DNA from 2 places in the Ferdinandcohnia jepli genome. Region 1 is predicted to be linked to the other one. Evidence: riboswitches for the same ligand, from Rfam matches in the RefSeq annotation. Region 1 holds a riboswitch; the other holds the start of a gene.
What was found. A riboswitch is a leader RNA that binds a small molecule or an ion and turns the genes downstream of it on or off. The one in region 1 is predicted to bind S-adenosylmethionine.
Positions count from the first base shown of each region.

Region 2: another riboswitch for S-adenosylmethionine. It lies ahead of AB3M96_RS13110 (O-acetylhomoserine aminocarboxypropyltransferase/cysteine synthase family protein); the one in region 1 lies ahead of AB3M96_RS05640 (SDR family NAD(P)-dependent oxidoreductase).

Region 1 covers NZ_JBFOKR010000004.1:120,279-128,252, forward strand. The annotation lists gene AB3M96_RS05635 (S9 family peptidase) at 214-2,208, shown strand; SAM riboswitch class I at 2,326-2,435, shown strand; gene AB3M96_RS05640 (SDR family NAD(P)-dependent oxidoreductase) at 2,453-3,343, shown strand; gene AB3M96_RS05645 (Na+/H+ antiporter NhaC family protein) at 3,404-4,732, shown strand; gene AB3M96_RS05650 (hypothetical protein) at 4,881-5,351, opposite strand; gene AB3M96_RS05655 (hypothetical protein) at 5,329-6,102, opposite strand; gene AB3M96_RS05660 (YwaF family protein) at 6,320-7,021, opposite strand; gene AB3M96_RS05665 (hypothetical protein) at 7,186-7,554, opposite strand.
Region 2 covers NZ_JBFOKR010000011.1:63,888-71,861, reverse strand. The annotation lists gene AB3M96_RS13120 (methionine ABC transporter permease) at 1-127, opposite strand, end outside; gene AB3M96_RS13115 (methionine ABC transporter ATP-binding protein) at 120-1,145, opposite strand; SAM riboswitch class I at 1,339-1,445, opposite strand; gene AB3M96_RS13110 (O-acetylhomoserine aminocarboxypropyltransferase/cysteine synthase family protein) at 1,548-2,870, opposite strand; SAM riboswitch class I at 3,047-3,150, opposite strand; gene AB3M96_RS13105 (MFS transporter) at 3,425-4,702, opposite strand; gene AB3M96_RS13100 (thioredoxin family protein) at 4,803-5,108, opposite strand; gene AB3M96_RS13095 (toprim domain-containing protein) at 5,227-5,571, opposite strand; gene AB3M96_RS13090 (YusG family protein) at 5,732-5,977, opposite strand; gene gcvH (glycine cleavage system protein GcvH) at 6,111-6,494, opposite strand; gene AB3M96_RS13080 (arsenate reductase family protein) at 6,584-6,943, opposite strand; gene AB3M96_RS13075 (acyl-CoA dehydrogenase FadE) at 7,191-7,974, opposite strand, start outside.

The DNA.
Region 1 (7,974 bases):
ATTGCAAATAGGTTTGTTTGTGTTCCTTTTTCATTAGGTAAATCACTTAATGAAGAAGTGGGGTTTGGAAAAAAGCGGAACGTTAATTGAGTAATAGCAGAAATTATCTGTGTGGAAACTCCACTGACAGAATTATTGAAAAAATTCGTTTTATTTCGTTACTCGAAATGTTATGATAGATTCATAGATTTTTTACATATGGAGGTATGGAACATGACAAAACGACCGATTACTGCAGAAGACTTGAATAAGTTCAAATATGTGGGAGATCCTCAGGTTTCTCCGAGTAAGGACAGAGTTGCGTATGTGTTAACGCAGGTGGATACAGAGAAGGATGGCTATTATTCTCATATTTATGTAACAGACTTAAACGGTGAAGGTAGACAGTTTACGTACCATTTTTCAAAGGATAGTTTAGTGAAGGATGCTGCTCCAAAGTGGTCTCCGGATGGTAGCGCGCTTGCATTCCGTTCAAACCGTACTGGTAAAAATCAGGTTTGGCTATTACATACTGATGGTGGGGAAGCGGTTCAGCTGACAGATGTGAAACAGGGTGTTGGCGAATTCGTTTGGTCTCCGGACGGAAAGCAGTTAGCTGTTACAGTGAGCGGAGAATTAAAGCTTTCCACTGATAAAGATGAAGAGAAAAAGGAAGAAAAAAGCGATGTAAAAGTAATTACTAGACTTCGTTACAAAGGTGATGGAGTTGGTATTTACGGTGAGGATCGCAAGCATGTTTATTTATTTGATGTTGAAACAAAGTCATATACAAAGGTAACTGACGGAGAATATGATTTCGGTCAGGTGCGTTTTACTCCTGATGGAAAAAGCTTATTCTATATTGCAACAAAGGCTGAAGATAAAGAATGGGGCTATCTGCCAGCAATCTGGAAATACGATATTGCTTCAAAGGTAGAGACGTTATTTTATCAAGGAAATGGTTACTTAATGGCACCTTCTGTATCACCGGATGGAAAGTGGCTTGCAGTAGCGGGGCATACACGTGGGGAAAGAAGCCAAGGGAATACAAATGTGCTTCTATTCTCAGTTGAAACAGGTGAGTTGAAGAACCTAACAGAGCAGTTTGATTATACAGTTGGGAATCTAGTAGGTGTTGATGCGAAGTATGATACTGCAGAGTCACGTTTAATCTGGGATTCTACGAGCACTGGCATTTACTTCTCGGCAACAGTTGGCGGGGACTGCCAGTTGTTTAAGGTGAATCTTGAAGGCGAAGTATCAGCTGCACTTTCTCCATCAGTAGCGAACGTTACTTCTTACGACATTGTAAGTGAAGACCTAGCTGTTCTTGTTCTAGGAAATCCACACTCAACTGGAGATGTTGTAACGCAAGACCTGAACAATGTGAAAAATGTAACGAAGCTAACTGATTGGAACAAAGAGTTATATAGTGAGGTGCATTTAAGCACGCCTGAAAACTTCTTTTACAAGAGCACAGATGGCAAGGATATCGAGGGTTGGATACTAAAGCCATATGGTTTTGAAGACGGAAAAACATATCCGATGATCCTTGAAATTCACGGTGGTCCAGCAACTGCATATGGAAATGGGTTACACCATGAAATGCAATTAATGGCATCAAAGGGGTATGTAGTGCTTTACACAAATCCAAGAGGAAGCCATGGCTATGGTCATGATTTTGTAAATGCGGTGATCGGTGATTACGGCGGCATGGATTACGAAGATATCATGGCTGGAGTTGACTATGCGTTAACTAGATATAGCTTCATTGACCAAGATAACCTTTTTGTTACTGGCGGAAGCTATGGTGGATATATGACGAACGTGATCGTAACTCGTACAGACCGTTTCAAAGCAGCTGTTACACAACGTAGTATTTGTAACTGGCACAGCTTCTATGGAACAAGTGACATTGGGTTCTTTTTCACAGAGTGGCAGCATGGACATGCGGATTTATGGGATGATGTGGAGAAGTTATTGAAGGTTTCGCCGTTAACATATGCACGCAATGTTAAAACGCCAACACTTATTCTGCACAGTGAACAGGATCTACGTTGTCCAATGGAGCAAGCTGAGCAGTGGTATATTGCGCTTAAGCGATTAGGTGTAGATACTAAATTCGTCCGCTTCCCTGACGAAAACCATGACCTATCTCGTTCAGGTAAGCCGAAACACCGTCAAGAGCGTTTGAATCATTTGATTGGGTGGTTTGACGAGAGACTGTAATTTTGTGATGGGACGACAGGTACTTGTCTTATTAACGCGAATTATTTTCATTGACATTTTTAGGTAGTATCATTTAAACTTAAAAACAATAAAATTAGTTTAATATTTTTGTATATTCTCTTATCAAGAGTGGTGGAGGGACTGGCCCGACGAAACCCGGCAACCGTTCATGTTGACACATGAAAAGGTGCTAAATCCTGCAAAACGTTTGTTTTGAAAGATAAGAGAGGCGCAGCTTCTATAGTTGATTAATGCCTCTCTATCTAGAGAGGCATTTTTATGTTCATGGAACGTAGATTTTGAAAACTTCTCACGTTCAATTCTGATTAAAACGATTGAAATAGTTGGTGAAGAGAAAGGAGGTAGTGATATGTATGTTATGGATTTGACAGGAAAAGTGGCAATTGTCACTGGTGGTGCCAAGGGGATTGGTAAAGCGATCGTTGATGCCTTGCTTGAATGTGGTGCACAAGTGGCTGTCATCGATCTTGCCTCACCGCCTGAATCACAATCTAAAAATCTACTATATTTACAAGGTGACATCACCCAGAGTGATCTCGTCCAGGAATTTGTAGATAAAACGATAAAACACTTTGGACGATTAGACATTCTGGTCAACAACGCAGGAGTATCCTCAATGGATTATGTTGTAGACATAAAAGAAGCGGACTGGGAGCGGGTTATGGATGTGAATGCAAAAAGCGTGTATCTCTGGAGCCAAGCCGTCGCTCACTATCTTATCGAACAGGGTCAAGGCGGAAAAATTATCAACATCGCTTCACAAGCAGGTAAGAATGGCTATCGATTAATGGGAAGCTATGTTGCGTCTAAGCATGCCGTTTTAGGTTTTACAAAGGTAATGGGAATTGAATTAGCAAAACACCAAATCAATGTAAATGCGGTTTGCCCTGGAATAGTTGAAACAGATATGAAGCGAAGAGAGCGTGTAATTGGCGGGGAGTTAAGAGGTTTAGACGCCCATGCAATTGAAATGGAGGATATATCACAAGTACCACTTGGCCGAACAGCAAAACCTGAAGATGTGGCAAATGTGGTGATTTTCTTGGCTTCAAGGTTTTCCGATTATATGACGGGGCAAGGAATAAATGTAACCGGCGGCATGACAATGTCCTAGGTGGCTCTTTAGATAAAAGAAAGTATAAAAGTAAACAGTAAAAGAGGAGATGAGCGTAGAATGTCAGAGCAGAACGTAAATAAGGGTAGTTTACTAGCCCTTTTACCACTATTTGTTTTTGTATTGCTTTTTATCGGTGTAGGTGTAATTGCAAAGGACTTTTCGATATTGCCTTTAAACGTTGCAATTCTTGTTGCGGCAGTTATCGCGTTAGTTATGAATCGTAAAGAAAGCTTTTCTAATAAAATAGAGATTTTTTGTAAAAGTGCAGGAGACTCGAATATTATTTTAATGTGTATTATCTTTGTGTTGGCAGGTGCATTTGCAGGTGTAGCACGTGAAATGGGTGCAGTTGAATCAACTGTTAACCTTGGTCTTTCATTTTTACCAGAAAATCTTTTACTAGTTGGTTTGTTTGTTATTGGATGCTTCATCTCGATTTCAATGGGTACCTCGATGGGGACTGTTGTTGCGTTAGCACCAATCGGAATCGGAATTGCTGAACAAACTGATATCTCAATGGCTCTTACAATGGCAACGGTAGTTGGTGGAGCAATGTTTGGTGACAATCTATCAATGATTTCGGATACAACAATCGCTGCTGTTCGAACTCAAAAAACGAAAATGAGTGATAAGTTCAAGGTTAACTTTTTAATTGTGCTACCTGGGGCAATTATTACAGCAATTATCCTATTTATACTTACTTCAGGTAACAGTGCAAGCATTAGTGGAGACCATTCATTTGAAATCGTAAAGGTACTACCATATCTAGCAGTTCTCGCAGCAGCAATTGCAGGGTTAAACGTTATTTTAGTATTACTTGGCGGTATCGTGTTTGCGGGAATAGTCGGGCTTTCAACAGGTGGCTTTACGTTCACAGGATACCTACAATCAATCGGGAATGGCCTCATCAGCATGGAGGACCTAGCGATTGTTGCACTTTTAATAGGCGGTGTAGTAGGACTTATTAAGCATAATGGTGGAATTGATTATCTCTTACACTTTGTAACTAGTAGAATTAAATCGAAAAAAGGTGCAGAGTTCGGAATCGCAAGCTTAGTAAGTATCACCGATGTGGCAACAACCAATAACACCATTTCAATTATGATTACAGGTCCTCTTGCTAAAAATATCGCGGACCAGTACGATATCGAACCACGTAAGTCAGCAAGCTTACTTGATTTATTCTCATGTGCATTCCAGGGGATTATCCCTTACGGTGGGCAAATATTAGCAGCTGCAGGTTTAGCTGCCATCTCTCCAGCCAGCCTTGTACCATACTCTTTTTATCCGATCTTAGTTGGTGTTTGTGGAGTTATTGCAATTTTAATAGGGTTTCCGAAGTTCAAAGGTCAGCCTAATGCTGATTCAGTGAAAAAAGTATCGTAGGTGAGGCATGGGGGGCATATCATTGTTACACCTAGGTTCAATTGAGGAAATATAAATAGTATTAAACATAAAAGCCATTAAGTTATACGCTTAATGGCTTTATCCATTGATATTTAGGTCGATATGTAACATCCAATTTAATCTTAATTTATATCTTTTTTTGGAGATGCTTGGATACGTAGGCATGCCTCTTAATGAATAAAAGTACATTGTATAAACACTTATACTCATTATCACGTTCTCGTCTTTTGGCTTCTGTATCAAATTCATTTACCTTAAGATGTAAATGAAATGGATCAAACTCTTTTACTTTTTCAGGTGCCTCATCTGGATGATAATGGGCGTGGAATTTCATTAAAGTTCCAGAGCTGTCATCCCAGTCATAAAAATATTCAATAATCTCATTTGTTTGGTTGTCGATATATTCTACGCATTTTAAGGAAGGGATAGTTAGGAAAAGTTTAAAACGAATACGTTTGGCTTGAACAGAAACATTTGGACCATGATGTCCTGGCACCTCTACACCAAAAATATTATTAACTTCTTCAATAATATCTCGAAAATCTAAACTTTCGAACTGTTTGAAGTTTGTTCTTTTAATTCCCAGTGTCTTCGCCATTTGTTAACCTCTGGATAAAGAAAGACCACATTGCAGCGTCTGTTTCCTCTTCTGCTGTTAAGTTGTCCCAATCTCTATCCCCAAAAACAGTATTGAAATCTTTCCCGTCGTACTTATTCTTAAAATGCTCAATATAAGCTGAAATTTGTTTTTGTTCATTTACCGTATTTTCCTGTTTTGACTTTTCCCATTCCTCTAAATCCTCTTCATATGCTGCAACTGCCTCTTTCACTTGGTAACGTACTCCCGAAGGGGCATCGAACCAAAACTCAGGATGGACTTTTATTTTTTCGTTAAGGGCCTTACGTTCTACCTTAATCATACTTCCATCATCTAATTCACGTAAAAATCGACCTTCATTTATCCAGTTATTAATGGTAGTAGTACTTACACTGAAAAAAGCTGCTAGTTGACCAGTACTGTACCCTTTAAAATCATGGGGTTCCTTGAATTTAACCTTGAGTGTTCTTCCTTTTTTGGGAACACTCGCAACAGAAACCATTTCAAGTAAAATTTCCTCCAATGCCCCTTTTGCCGCATTATTGTCATCAAGAAGTATAGACTCGCTCCAGACTTTCTTTTTTGTATTACCACTTTCTTCGACTAAATTATGTACTGCTTTAATAAAAATAAGGCGGAATAACTTATCCGAAAAACTAATGGAGGCCCATTCTTTTAGGTCCATTTTTTTTAAAAGCTGAATTTTTTCCTCATATACTCTTTTTTCTATTTCTGTAATAGGCATTACCATCACCTCTTACCTCCCACTATATCAAATACTACAAGTAACTGCAAGTTATGAATTGTAACAGCAACCTACTACAAGTATTATTTTTCTACTACTAATTTATACGTATTACTTTTCTTACTTTTCGACAATAAATGAAGGGACAAGGCAAATGTCCCTTTAAAATGTCGTTATATAGTGGTTGTCTCAACTATTAACAGGTCAGATGTAAGAAACTCTGTCAAGTCTCATTTTTTTTCGCCAACTTCCCCATCGGAAGATAGGTAAGATAAAACACAATCAACCCCGCAATTTCAAGATTAATATAATACATAAACCCTGACCCAAAGAAGGAAAGAATTGTTTTAGATTCGGTTGGATTTGCTAAGTAGAAGAAGTTCGTGTTGAGAAGGAGATTGATGAAAAATATTGGAACGGCGATCAAATTGAGCAGGAAGAATGCTGTCCAAACGGCCTTTTTCGGAACACGGTAGCCCTCATACACAACAAAATAAATGACGGACCAAGCGATTGCAGCATGATGAAGAAAGTATTTTAGAAAGCGGTAGTGAGGAAATTGATGGAACAGTTCGGGAGTAACCATACTAAGAATTGGAGGAAGTAACCCGGTAAAGAACACTAGATAAAAGGCTTTTTTACTAGGCTTTAGGAACAAATAGATACATATGAATGTGCTAATTGAACATAAGTGTAATGGAAGGTCGCCAATTTCCCATTGGTTTGTAGCGACTAACCAAATTTGATGTGAAACTTCGCTTGAGACCAAAATACTGAATAGTGTCCACTTGATGATTGACTGATATTGCCTGAGCACTCTCCTTGAGAAAATAAGCAAAATAGAAACACCAACAAAAAACAAAAACACAGCAATATGCGGAAGTGAAAACATCTCAAACGTCTGCATTTCTGTAGGCGAAAACATGACCCCACCCCATTCTTTATGAATTTGGTTGTTGTATTAGTGTATTCAGTATATGTGGCGGTTTAGAAGGGGGTGACAGGCTACTTACTTGATTTATATTCAAGACATAGGTCAGGTTCAAAAGAAAAGCCACTAAATTGAATTAATGGCTTTTTGAATAAGTATTAAAAGATCGTTAACCAATAAATGTACGATATAAGAAGTATTCCTACATACACCCAAGATAAAATTCGCTGCCATTTTTTTTCAGGGAATGAAATGAACAAAAATAAGACGGGCACTAGCGTCCAAGGTAATAGAAGTAGTAGACTTAAAAATAATAGACCAACAGCAGTTCCAAACCCTGCGGCTTGAAATGCTTCGTGCGCAATATAGGCGGATGCGCCTAATCCGATTGGTGAAAGTAAGAGTAGAAAATAGCATTTGAGTCGGAAGGTCACGAAAAAAGTGCGTAAAGTTTCCTTTTCATAGAAATTGAAACTTAGATTGAAATTTGAGAGTGGTTCACGGAACTTTGCAGGTACTAATTGCATGGTTATCACTCCTTTTATGTAGTGGTGGTGCTATTACATCCTTATAAATAAGACGATTTGCGTGGGTGAAAAGTTCCCTTTACTAGATATATGTAAATTAATAGATTTTATGAATCTATTATTACCTTATGTATGTATTTCTATAACAAAAATGGTATTAAATGTATTTTAGTCTAATTATATGAAACTGTCATTTGGTTTTGTGAAAAGTAATACCTATGAACTACTCGGTTATATAACCTTAAAACTACATTTCAACATAATCTGTACTAATCATAAACTATTAATTCAAACAAATGTTTGTTTAGCTGTGTGGGTCATGTACAGCAGTCGATTGATTTTTTAAACAAGCGTTTGTTTGAAAGTGTTTTGGGTCTGGAAAGGGAGCAGAATGTAACAGTTTACCTGCTGGGAGTTGGA
Region 2 (7,974 bases), on a different contig from region 1:
CTACTACTGATATAGATGTCATATATAGTGTTTCAAGCGTTGCTTCCCATAGGTCGTCCCATTTTAACTTTTCCAGGTCTTCCACTTGTTTTTCCCATTTAAAGAGTTCATATAACTTCTCAAGCATTTTCGATCACCTCGACTTCTACCTGCTGTTGACGAATGTAATCGATTGACGAATTCACTTCATTCATCTCACCATCAATATGAATAAACAAAGTCCCATATGAACCGCTTTGTGTTTGAGAAATCTTCCCCTGCAGAATGTTAACTTCAATATTGAAATCACGGATTAAACGTGTAATTAATGGTGTTTCAGCAGTTTCGCCAACAAAAGTTAATTGAATAACCCGTCCGTTAGGATACTGATGTAACAAGTGTTCAATCGTTTCTTTTGTTTCCTCTGGCTCTGTTACCTGTTGAACAAAACGTTTTGTAATGTTAGCCTGAGGTTTTTTAAACACATCAAGTACCTTCCCTTGTTCAACAAATCTGCCTTCCTCCATTACAGCGACCCGATGGCAAATTTTACGTATAACATGCATTTCATGCGTGATTAATACAATCGTTAACCCTAATCGCTCATTAATATCCACGAGCAGGTCAAGTATTGAGTCAGTTGTTTGTGGGTCTAGAGCAGAAGTAGCTTCATCACAAAGTAAAACCTTTGGATTATTTGCAAGTGCACGAGCGATACCGACTCTTTGCTTCTGTCCTCCACTAAGTTGTGAAGGATATGCATCTTCTCTTCCTTCTAAGCCTACTAATTTAATGAGTTCGGAAACTCTTTTATCTCGTTCGGTTTTGGGAACCTTTGAAATCTCAAGTGGAAATGATATGTTTTCTCTCACAGTTCTCGACCAAAGTAAATTGAAATGCTGGAAGATCATACTAATTTCTTTCCGTGCATTTTGAAGATTCTTCCCCTTAATAGAGGTTATATCATGTCCCGCAACTGTAATTGTTCCTTCGGTTGGTGTTTCAAGTCCGTTCAGTAAGCGAATTAAGGAACTTTTACCTGCACCACTATAACCGATTATGCCAAATATTTCGCCTTCATTAATTTGCAAATTGATATTATTCACAGCTGTTACTGAATTATTCTTTGAGTTATAGACTTTTTTAACATTTGTTAGTGATATCACGTTTGTCACACCTTCTATTCAGAAAAAACTAAGCTTAGTTTATGTAAATAACTGATAAAGTAAACTCCCGCCATTATAATCCGGTTACCTTTATTTACAATTAGGGTGTCAGCCTGTCTTTTCAGCTACTTTACTAAAACAAAAATACCTTTCTGCAAAAGAGCAGAAAGGCATAGATATCTAAATAACCTTCCTCTCATCTCTCAAAGCATAAGCTTTGTGTGAATTGGCACCTTTTCAACGGACGTTGACGGTTGCTGGGTTTCATAGGGCACTTCCCTCCACCACTCTAAATAAGAGTCACATTTATATATTCACTTTTTCATTATGTTGCTATAGCGACATTTGTGATTTTATCATTAGCAAAAAAAGGTGTCAACAAATTTTTTTCTCAAAAAGAAACTACACAGTAGGTACAGATTTTTTCGACGTTGTTCCATTTGCTACTTCAATTGCTTGTTCTAAATCTTCAAGTATATCCTCTATATTTTCAATTCCTACAGATAATCGAACCAAATCCTCAGTTACACCTGATGCTTTTAGATCTTCTGGTCCAAGTTGTTGATGCGTTGTACTTGCAGGATGAATAATTAAACTCTTTGCATCTCCTACATTGGCTACATGTGACCATAATTCAACACTATTTATTAGCTTTTGACCAGCCTCTCTTCCACCTTTGATGCCAAAGACTACAACAGCGCCGGCCCCTTTTGATAAATATTTGTCTGCTAATTGCTTGTTCGGATGATTTTCTTCTCCAGGATATAGTACCCACTCAACGCCTGGATGATCTTTTAAATAAGTGACAACCTTTTTTGTATTTTCAATATGTTCTTTCATTCGAACATGTAAGGTTTCGAGTCCCAAATTAAATTGGAAAGCATTAAATGGGCTTATTGATGGCCCAAGATCACGTAGAAGCTGAACCCTGGCTTTTATAATATAAGCGACAGGTCCAAGTGCCTCGGCATAAACTAAATTATTATAGCTCGGATCAGGGGTTGTGAAACCTGGGAATTTAGGTGAATTCCAATCAAAATTACCACCATCTACGATGATCCCACCTAATGTCGTTCCATTACCTAGCAACCATTTCGTTGCAGAATGGATGACAATATCTGCTCCGTGTTCGATAGGTCTGCAGAGATAAGGAGTTGCAAAGGTGTTGTCAATTAAAAGTGGAATCCCTGCTTCATGCGCAATATTCGCTACTGACTCAATATCAAGAACATCTAAACTTGGATTACCAATTGTTTCTGCAAATACAGCCTTTGTATTAGGAGTAATTGCTTGACGGAAATTTTCTGGATTTGAAGGGTCTACAAATGTTGTTTTTATTCCATATTTAGGAAGTGTATTTGCGAATAGGTTATATGTACCCCCATATAGTGTTGATGCTGATACAATCTCGTCCCCAGCACCCGCAATATTTAGAATAGCAGTTGTTATAGCTGCCATTCCACTTGCAACTGCTAATGCACCAACTCCGCCCTCTAATTGAGCAACTCTTTCTTCAAAAACTGTCACTGTTGGATTATGGATGCGAGTATATATATATCCATTTTCTTTTAAACCAAATAGGTTTGCGGCATGTTCTGTATTATTAAATTTATAAGCATTTGATTGATAAATCGGAACCGCTCTCGCTCCCGTAACAGGATCTGCTACAAGACCACCGTGAATAGCTACCGTTTCTGGTCTATACTTTTTTTGATTTTCACTCATTACGAATCTCTCCCTTAAAATGAATTTAATTGCGGATTACGAGTAAAATCTATGAAGGTTTGTTCCGCTTTATTGAAAACATAAGATCTTTCTTCAAGAATGAAAGACCTAGTTTACTTCCTACCATACTAAAAAACCCTCTTCAGATAAGAAGAGGGTTAATTTACATTTATCTCTTCTTATCTTTCAGACAAATGCATGTCTGCTGGATTTAGCACCGTGTTTCATAACCGGTTGCTGGGCTTCATAGGGCCATTCCCTCTGCCACTCTCGATAAGACTTTAGTATATTAAATTAGAGACGCTTTAAATAATTGAATATAGTTGAATGTTAATACTTTTTAATTAATAAGTCAACTAAAAATTAAAATAATTTACTCTATTCTAATTTCTACACAGATCCTATTAAATCTATATGTTTACGCGCGGAAAACCAATTAGAAAACTTAGCCTACTGCATATATAGGTTATGAGAATGAGAGTATTATTCGTCAAACAAAAAGGAACAAACTAGTACCACTAACCAGCACCAGTTTGTTCCTATCTCCAAATAAATTATGAAATCTTCGCCATTGTTTTCTTATTAACTTGATCTATCGGGTTTCGACTAAATACGAGTAAAAAGTATAGTGAGCCAAATAGATACAATATAGCTGTAATTGTAAATACATAAGCATAACCCCAATATGAACCATATAACATCACGATAGATGTCGATACAGGTCCCATAAACGCCCATCCAAGAGAAAATACCATTTGGTTGACCGAGTTTGCTAGACCTTTCATCGAATCATTAACTCTTCCCATAACTAAAGATGCTTGTATTGGATTTCCAGCATTCATCAATGCTTGCCTGAATAAGAAACCTATTGCTGCGATATAAATGTTTTCTGTATAACCAGTTAATAGTAAAAACGGAAGTGAAGAGAGTTGAAGATATACAACAGCACGAACTTCGCCGACTCTTTTAACAATAGCTGGACCAATAATCATCGCAATTGCAGTTGCGGCTTGCCCTAAGGATAAAATGATACCAATAATTGAGTTGCTTGCCAGGAAACGATCGGCGAAATACAAATTCAGATAAGGAATTACTAAGCCTGAACCAAAACCTATAATCATTTGAGCAAATGCAAACATGGCAATGATTTTAATTTGTGATGAATTTGCACGTAGTTTTTGACCCAACGTTTGCACCTTTTTTACAATAGGTTTTTCTCTAGTTACTTCACTCATTTTAAAGATTGGCAGAACTCCTGCTACATAAATAATAACGGCCAACAGTAAAGTAAGCCTAATACTCCATAACCCACTTAAATTAAACACATATAGAAACGTATCAGTAAGGACTCCACCTGAGATATTCCCTATTACTTGGGCAACCATCATAATTGCAGAATGAAAACTAAAAAGATGTACCCTTTGAGCAGCAGTAGAGTTTTCTGCAAGCCATGGTATTCCTGAAACCTGAATAAACGCAGTAGATAGTCCTGTTAAGAAAGCAGTTGCAATTAACAATTGCTCTATTTCTAATATACTTCGAGTAAGTAGAGCGAAAGACGATATAGCAACACCTAAGATCATAATTTTCTTTCTACCTAATTTATCACTCATAATACCCGCTGGTACAAGAATGATCGCTGAGGCTAAGGCTGTCATTGCAATAATGGTGCCATTTGTTTGCTCTGAATATCCTAATTCTCTTACATAAAAGTTATAAATTATTGTAAAGATTCCCATTCCAATTTGCGTTAGAACTGTTGCTATAATGAATAATTTAATATTCTTGTTATACGATTTGTATTGTTTCTTCCAATCGTTAAATAAGTTCATATACGTGTGTACACCTCGAATGATATTTCGACTCCCTAAATATCATACAACTTTTCGGAAAAAATGCAATATAAAAACATCGTCAATCCTTTGACGATGTTTATTGATTTGATAATAAATCAAGTAAATATGGTACAGAATGAAACGCATAAATTTTTTTGTCTATCTGAACTTTTTCAAATATTAGTAAACATGGCACACTCTCAATTTCCCATTCAATTGCTTTCTTTGGTAAATAGTTTAAGTCACTTTTTCCAATTGCAAGGGTTGGTACCAATTCCGTTGTTACTTGTAACATTTTTGAGGCTACCTGACATGTCCCGCACATTGGTGTATAGAGATATAAGCAAAATTTATCATTTTCCGCAATAGCACTTTCTATTTCCTTTTCAATTAAATCCTTCATTGTACAATACAACCTTTACTAAATTATCATTTCTAGTATTGTAACATCAACCCTTCAAGTCATAAAGAAACACGCACTAAAAAACATATATTTTTTGTGAGTGGTGTATGGATTATTTCTAGAGTAAAAACTCTGCATGTACATCAATATTTGCTGCTAACAGGACTGTTGCAATATGTTGTTCTGGAGCAGTAGCTACTTCTCGATACGTTTTATCAATAAACAAGTGCCTTGCTTCTGGAAATTCCCGTTTAAATTGTTTCCGAAGCTTTTCTCCTGCATTATCCGCATCGACAAGGATGTAAACATCTTTGTTGAAAAGGTGCTCAATCAATTCATCTAATTTTGAAATGCTAATTGTACCGTTCGTACAGATTATTTCAATAGGTTCATTTATAACCGTCTCAACCTTCTTTTTATCAGATTTCCCCTCTACAATAAGAACCTTCTCTATATCATCCAAAGCCACAATTCATCACCTAGTTTCAAGTGTGGAATTTCTAATGTATACAATGTATATTCTATGTCTACTGCTGCTTTTCCTTCATTTTATCAATCACCGTTGTTTTTGGTGATACAATAAATAGTCGATGTGAAAAAAAGGCAGTGGGATTTCCACTACCTTAACACCAGCCGTTTTCATCATCACAATCTACATATTTTTGATCAGGGCTAGTTGTTACATCAGCATAAGTGAAAATTTTATTTTCCTCTTGCTCATAACCCTGTTTCAACTCATACTGAGCTCCACTATTTGTAAAGGATATCTTACCAATAGGTTCTTGTTCAACAAACAAGTCCATTTCGTTATTCCCTAATTTGCCTACTACTCTGTCTGTGATGTCGATTCTTGATTGTTTCAATACCATTCTAAACATCCTTCCTTCGGTATTTAGTAATAGGTTAACCAGAATGGCTGAATCTTATCAAAGGCCAGTTTGCCGTAGGTCAACAAAAAAGAACCTACTAAAGGAAATACCCCTTAATAGGTTCTTGTTATTATTAGTCTTCATTTACCATTTCTTCATATTGTTCAGCAGTCATGAGGTTTTCTACATCGCTTGCATTTGCTGGCTCAACAACAATCATCCAAGCCTTTTCATATGGAGATTCATTTACGTACTCTGGATTGTCATCCAAATCTTCGTTTACGGCTACTACTTTTCCACTGATTGGTGCATAAAGTTCGGAAACAGTTTTTACAGATTCAACACTACCAAATGGCTCATCTGCTTGAATTTCATCTCCAACCTCTGGTAATTCAACGAATACGATATCGCCTAATTCAGATTGCGCGAAGTCAGTAATCCCAATGCGAACATTGTCTCCTTCTACTTTTACCCATTCATGTTCTTCAGTATAGCGTAACTCTTTAGGTAAATTCATTCGTATAACCTCCACAAAATAGTATTTTATTGGTTCATTTTCATGTTTTAAAAAATGATATGTAAAAGACTGATAGTCTTCCATCCGGATTAGTTGGTCCAGGTCTCTTCGAATTGCTTTTCATTAAAACCAACCGTAACCTTCGTACCATCGGTTACAAGTGGGCGTTTAATTAACATACCATCAGAAGCCAGAAGCGAAAGTAATTCATCTTCAGTTGCACTGTTTATTTTGTCTTTCACACCTAATTCGCGATATTTTTGGCCACTGGTGTTAAAGAACTTTTTTAATTCCAATCCACTACTCTTATACATTTCTTCTAACTGTTCTTTAGATGGTGGATTTTCAACGATATGTATATCTTCGAATGTAAGTTGATGTTCTTCCAACCACTTCTTAGCTTTTCGACATGTTCCACACTTTGGATACCAGTAAAACATCAATGCCATCATTATCACCACCTATACTAAAAAAGCATGCTATTCCAGATAACTACAGAAATAGATATTTCCCCTTACTTCACCTGATATTCTACCATACCACGATTTGAAAGAAAACTTTTAGAATCCTTTGTTACAATTCGACTTTTTTCTTTCGTTTCCTGCTAGATTTTTTTAAAAAATAAACGAGTAGTTTGTGAACCTATGTCAAAAGAAAAAGCCCCTTACAGTAGGAGCTTTTCCTGTATTTTGCTAATTAAACAGTATACTTTTCTGCATCTATAAGTGTTGCAGCGATTTCACGTTTCTTAGCAATTACATTTATTGGAGTGTGGCGAGTTAATTTACGTAGTGCTGAAGTCATCATACGTAAAGTATCTCCTTCCTCAACTGCAACAAGTGTTTCTTTTGCATGTGCTTCGATTTCATTGAATGCTTCTTGAACAAATACTTGTGTGTAAAGAACTTTTTGTTTGTTCTTTTCTTCACCAGATTTGTTGATCGCCTTTTCTGCACGTAGAACTGCAGATTCCATAGCATAGATATTTGCTGCAATGTCAGCGATATTCGCAAGTATTTCTTGTTCTTTTTCTAATTTAGGGCCGAATTTTTGTGCTGCTAAACCAGCAATCATTAATCCAACCTTCTTAGCATTACGAACTAGATATTTCTCTTGCTCAAGTACGCCATCGCCAACTTCTTCCGGCATAAGCATCATTAATTCTTCTTGAAGTTGTGCTGCTTTTTGAAGTAAAGGAAGCTCACCTTTTAATGCTTTACGAAGGAATGTTCCAGGCACTAATAAACGGTTAATTTCGTTTGTTCCTTCAAAAATACGGTTAATACGTGAATCACGGTATGCTCTTTCGATATCATATTCTTGCATGAAGCCATATCCACCGTGAATTTGTACACCTTCATCTACAACATAATCTAGCACTTCAGTATTGAAGAATTTGTTGATAGAACATTCAATTGCATATTCAGCAATTAATTTAGCTACTTCTTTACCGTTATTTACTTCTTCTTCAGATAATTGA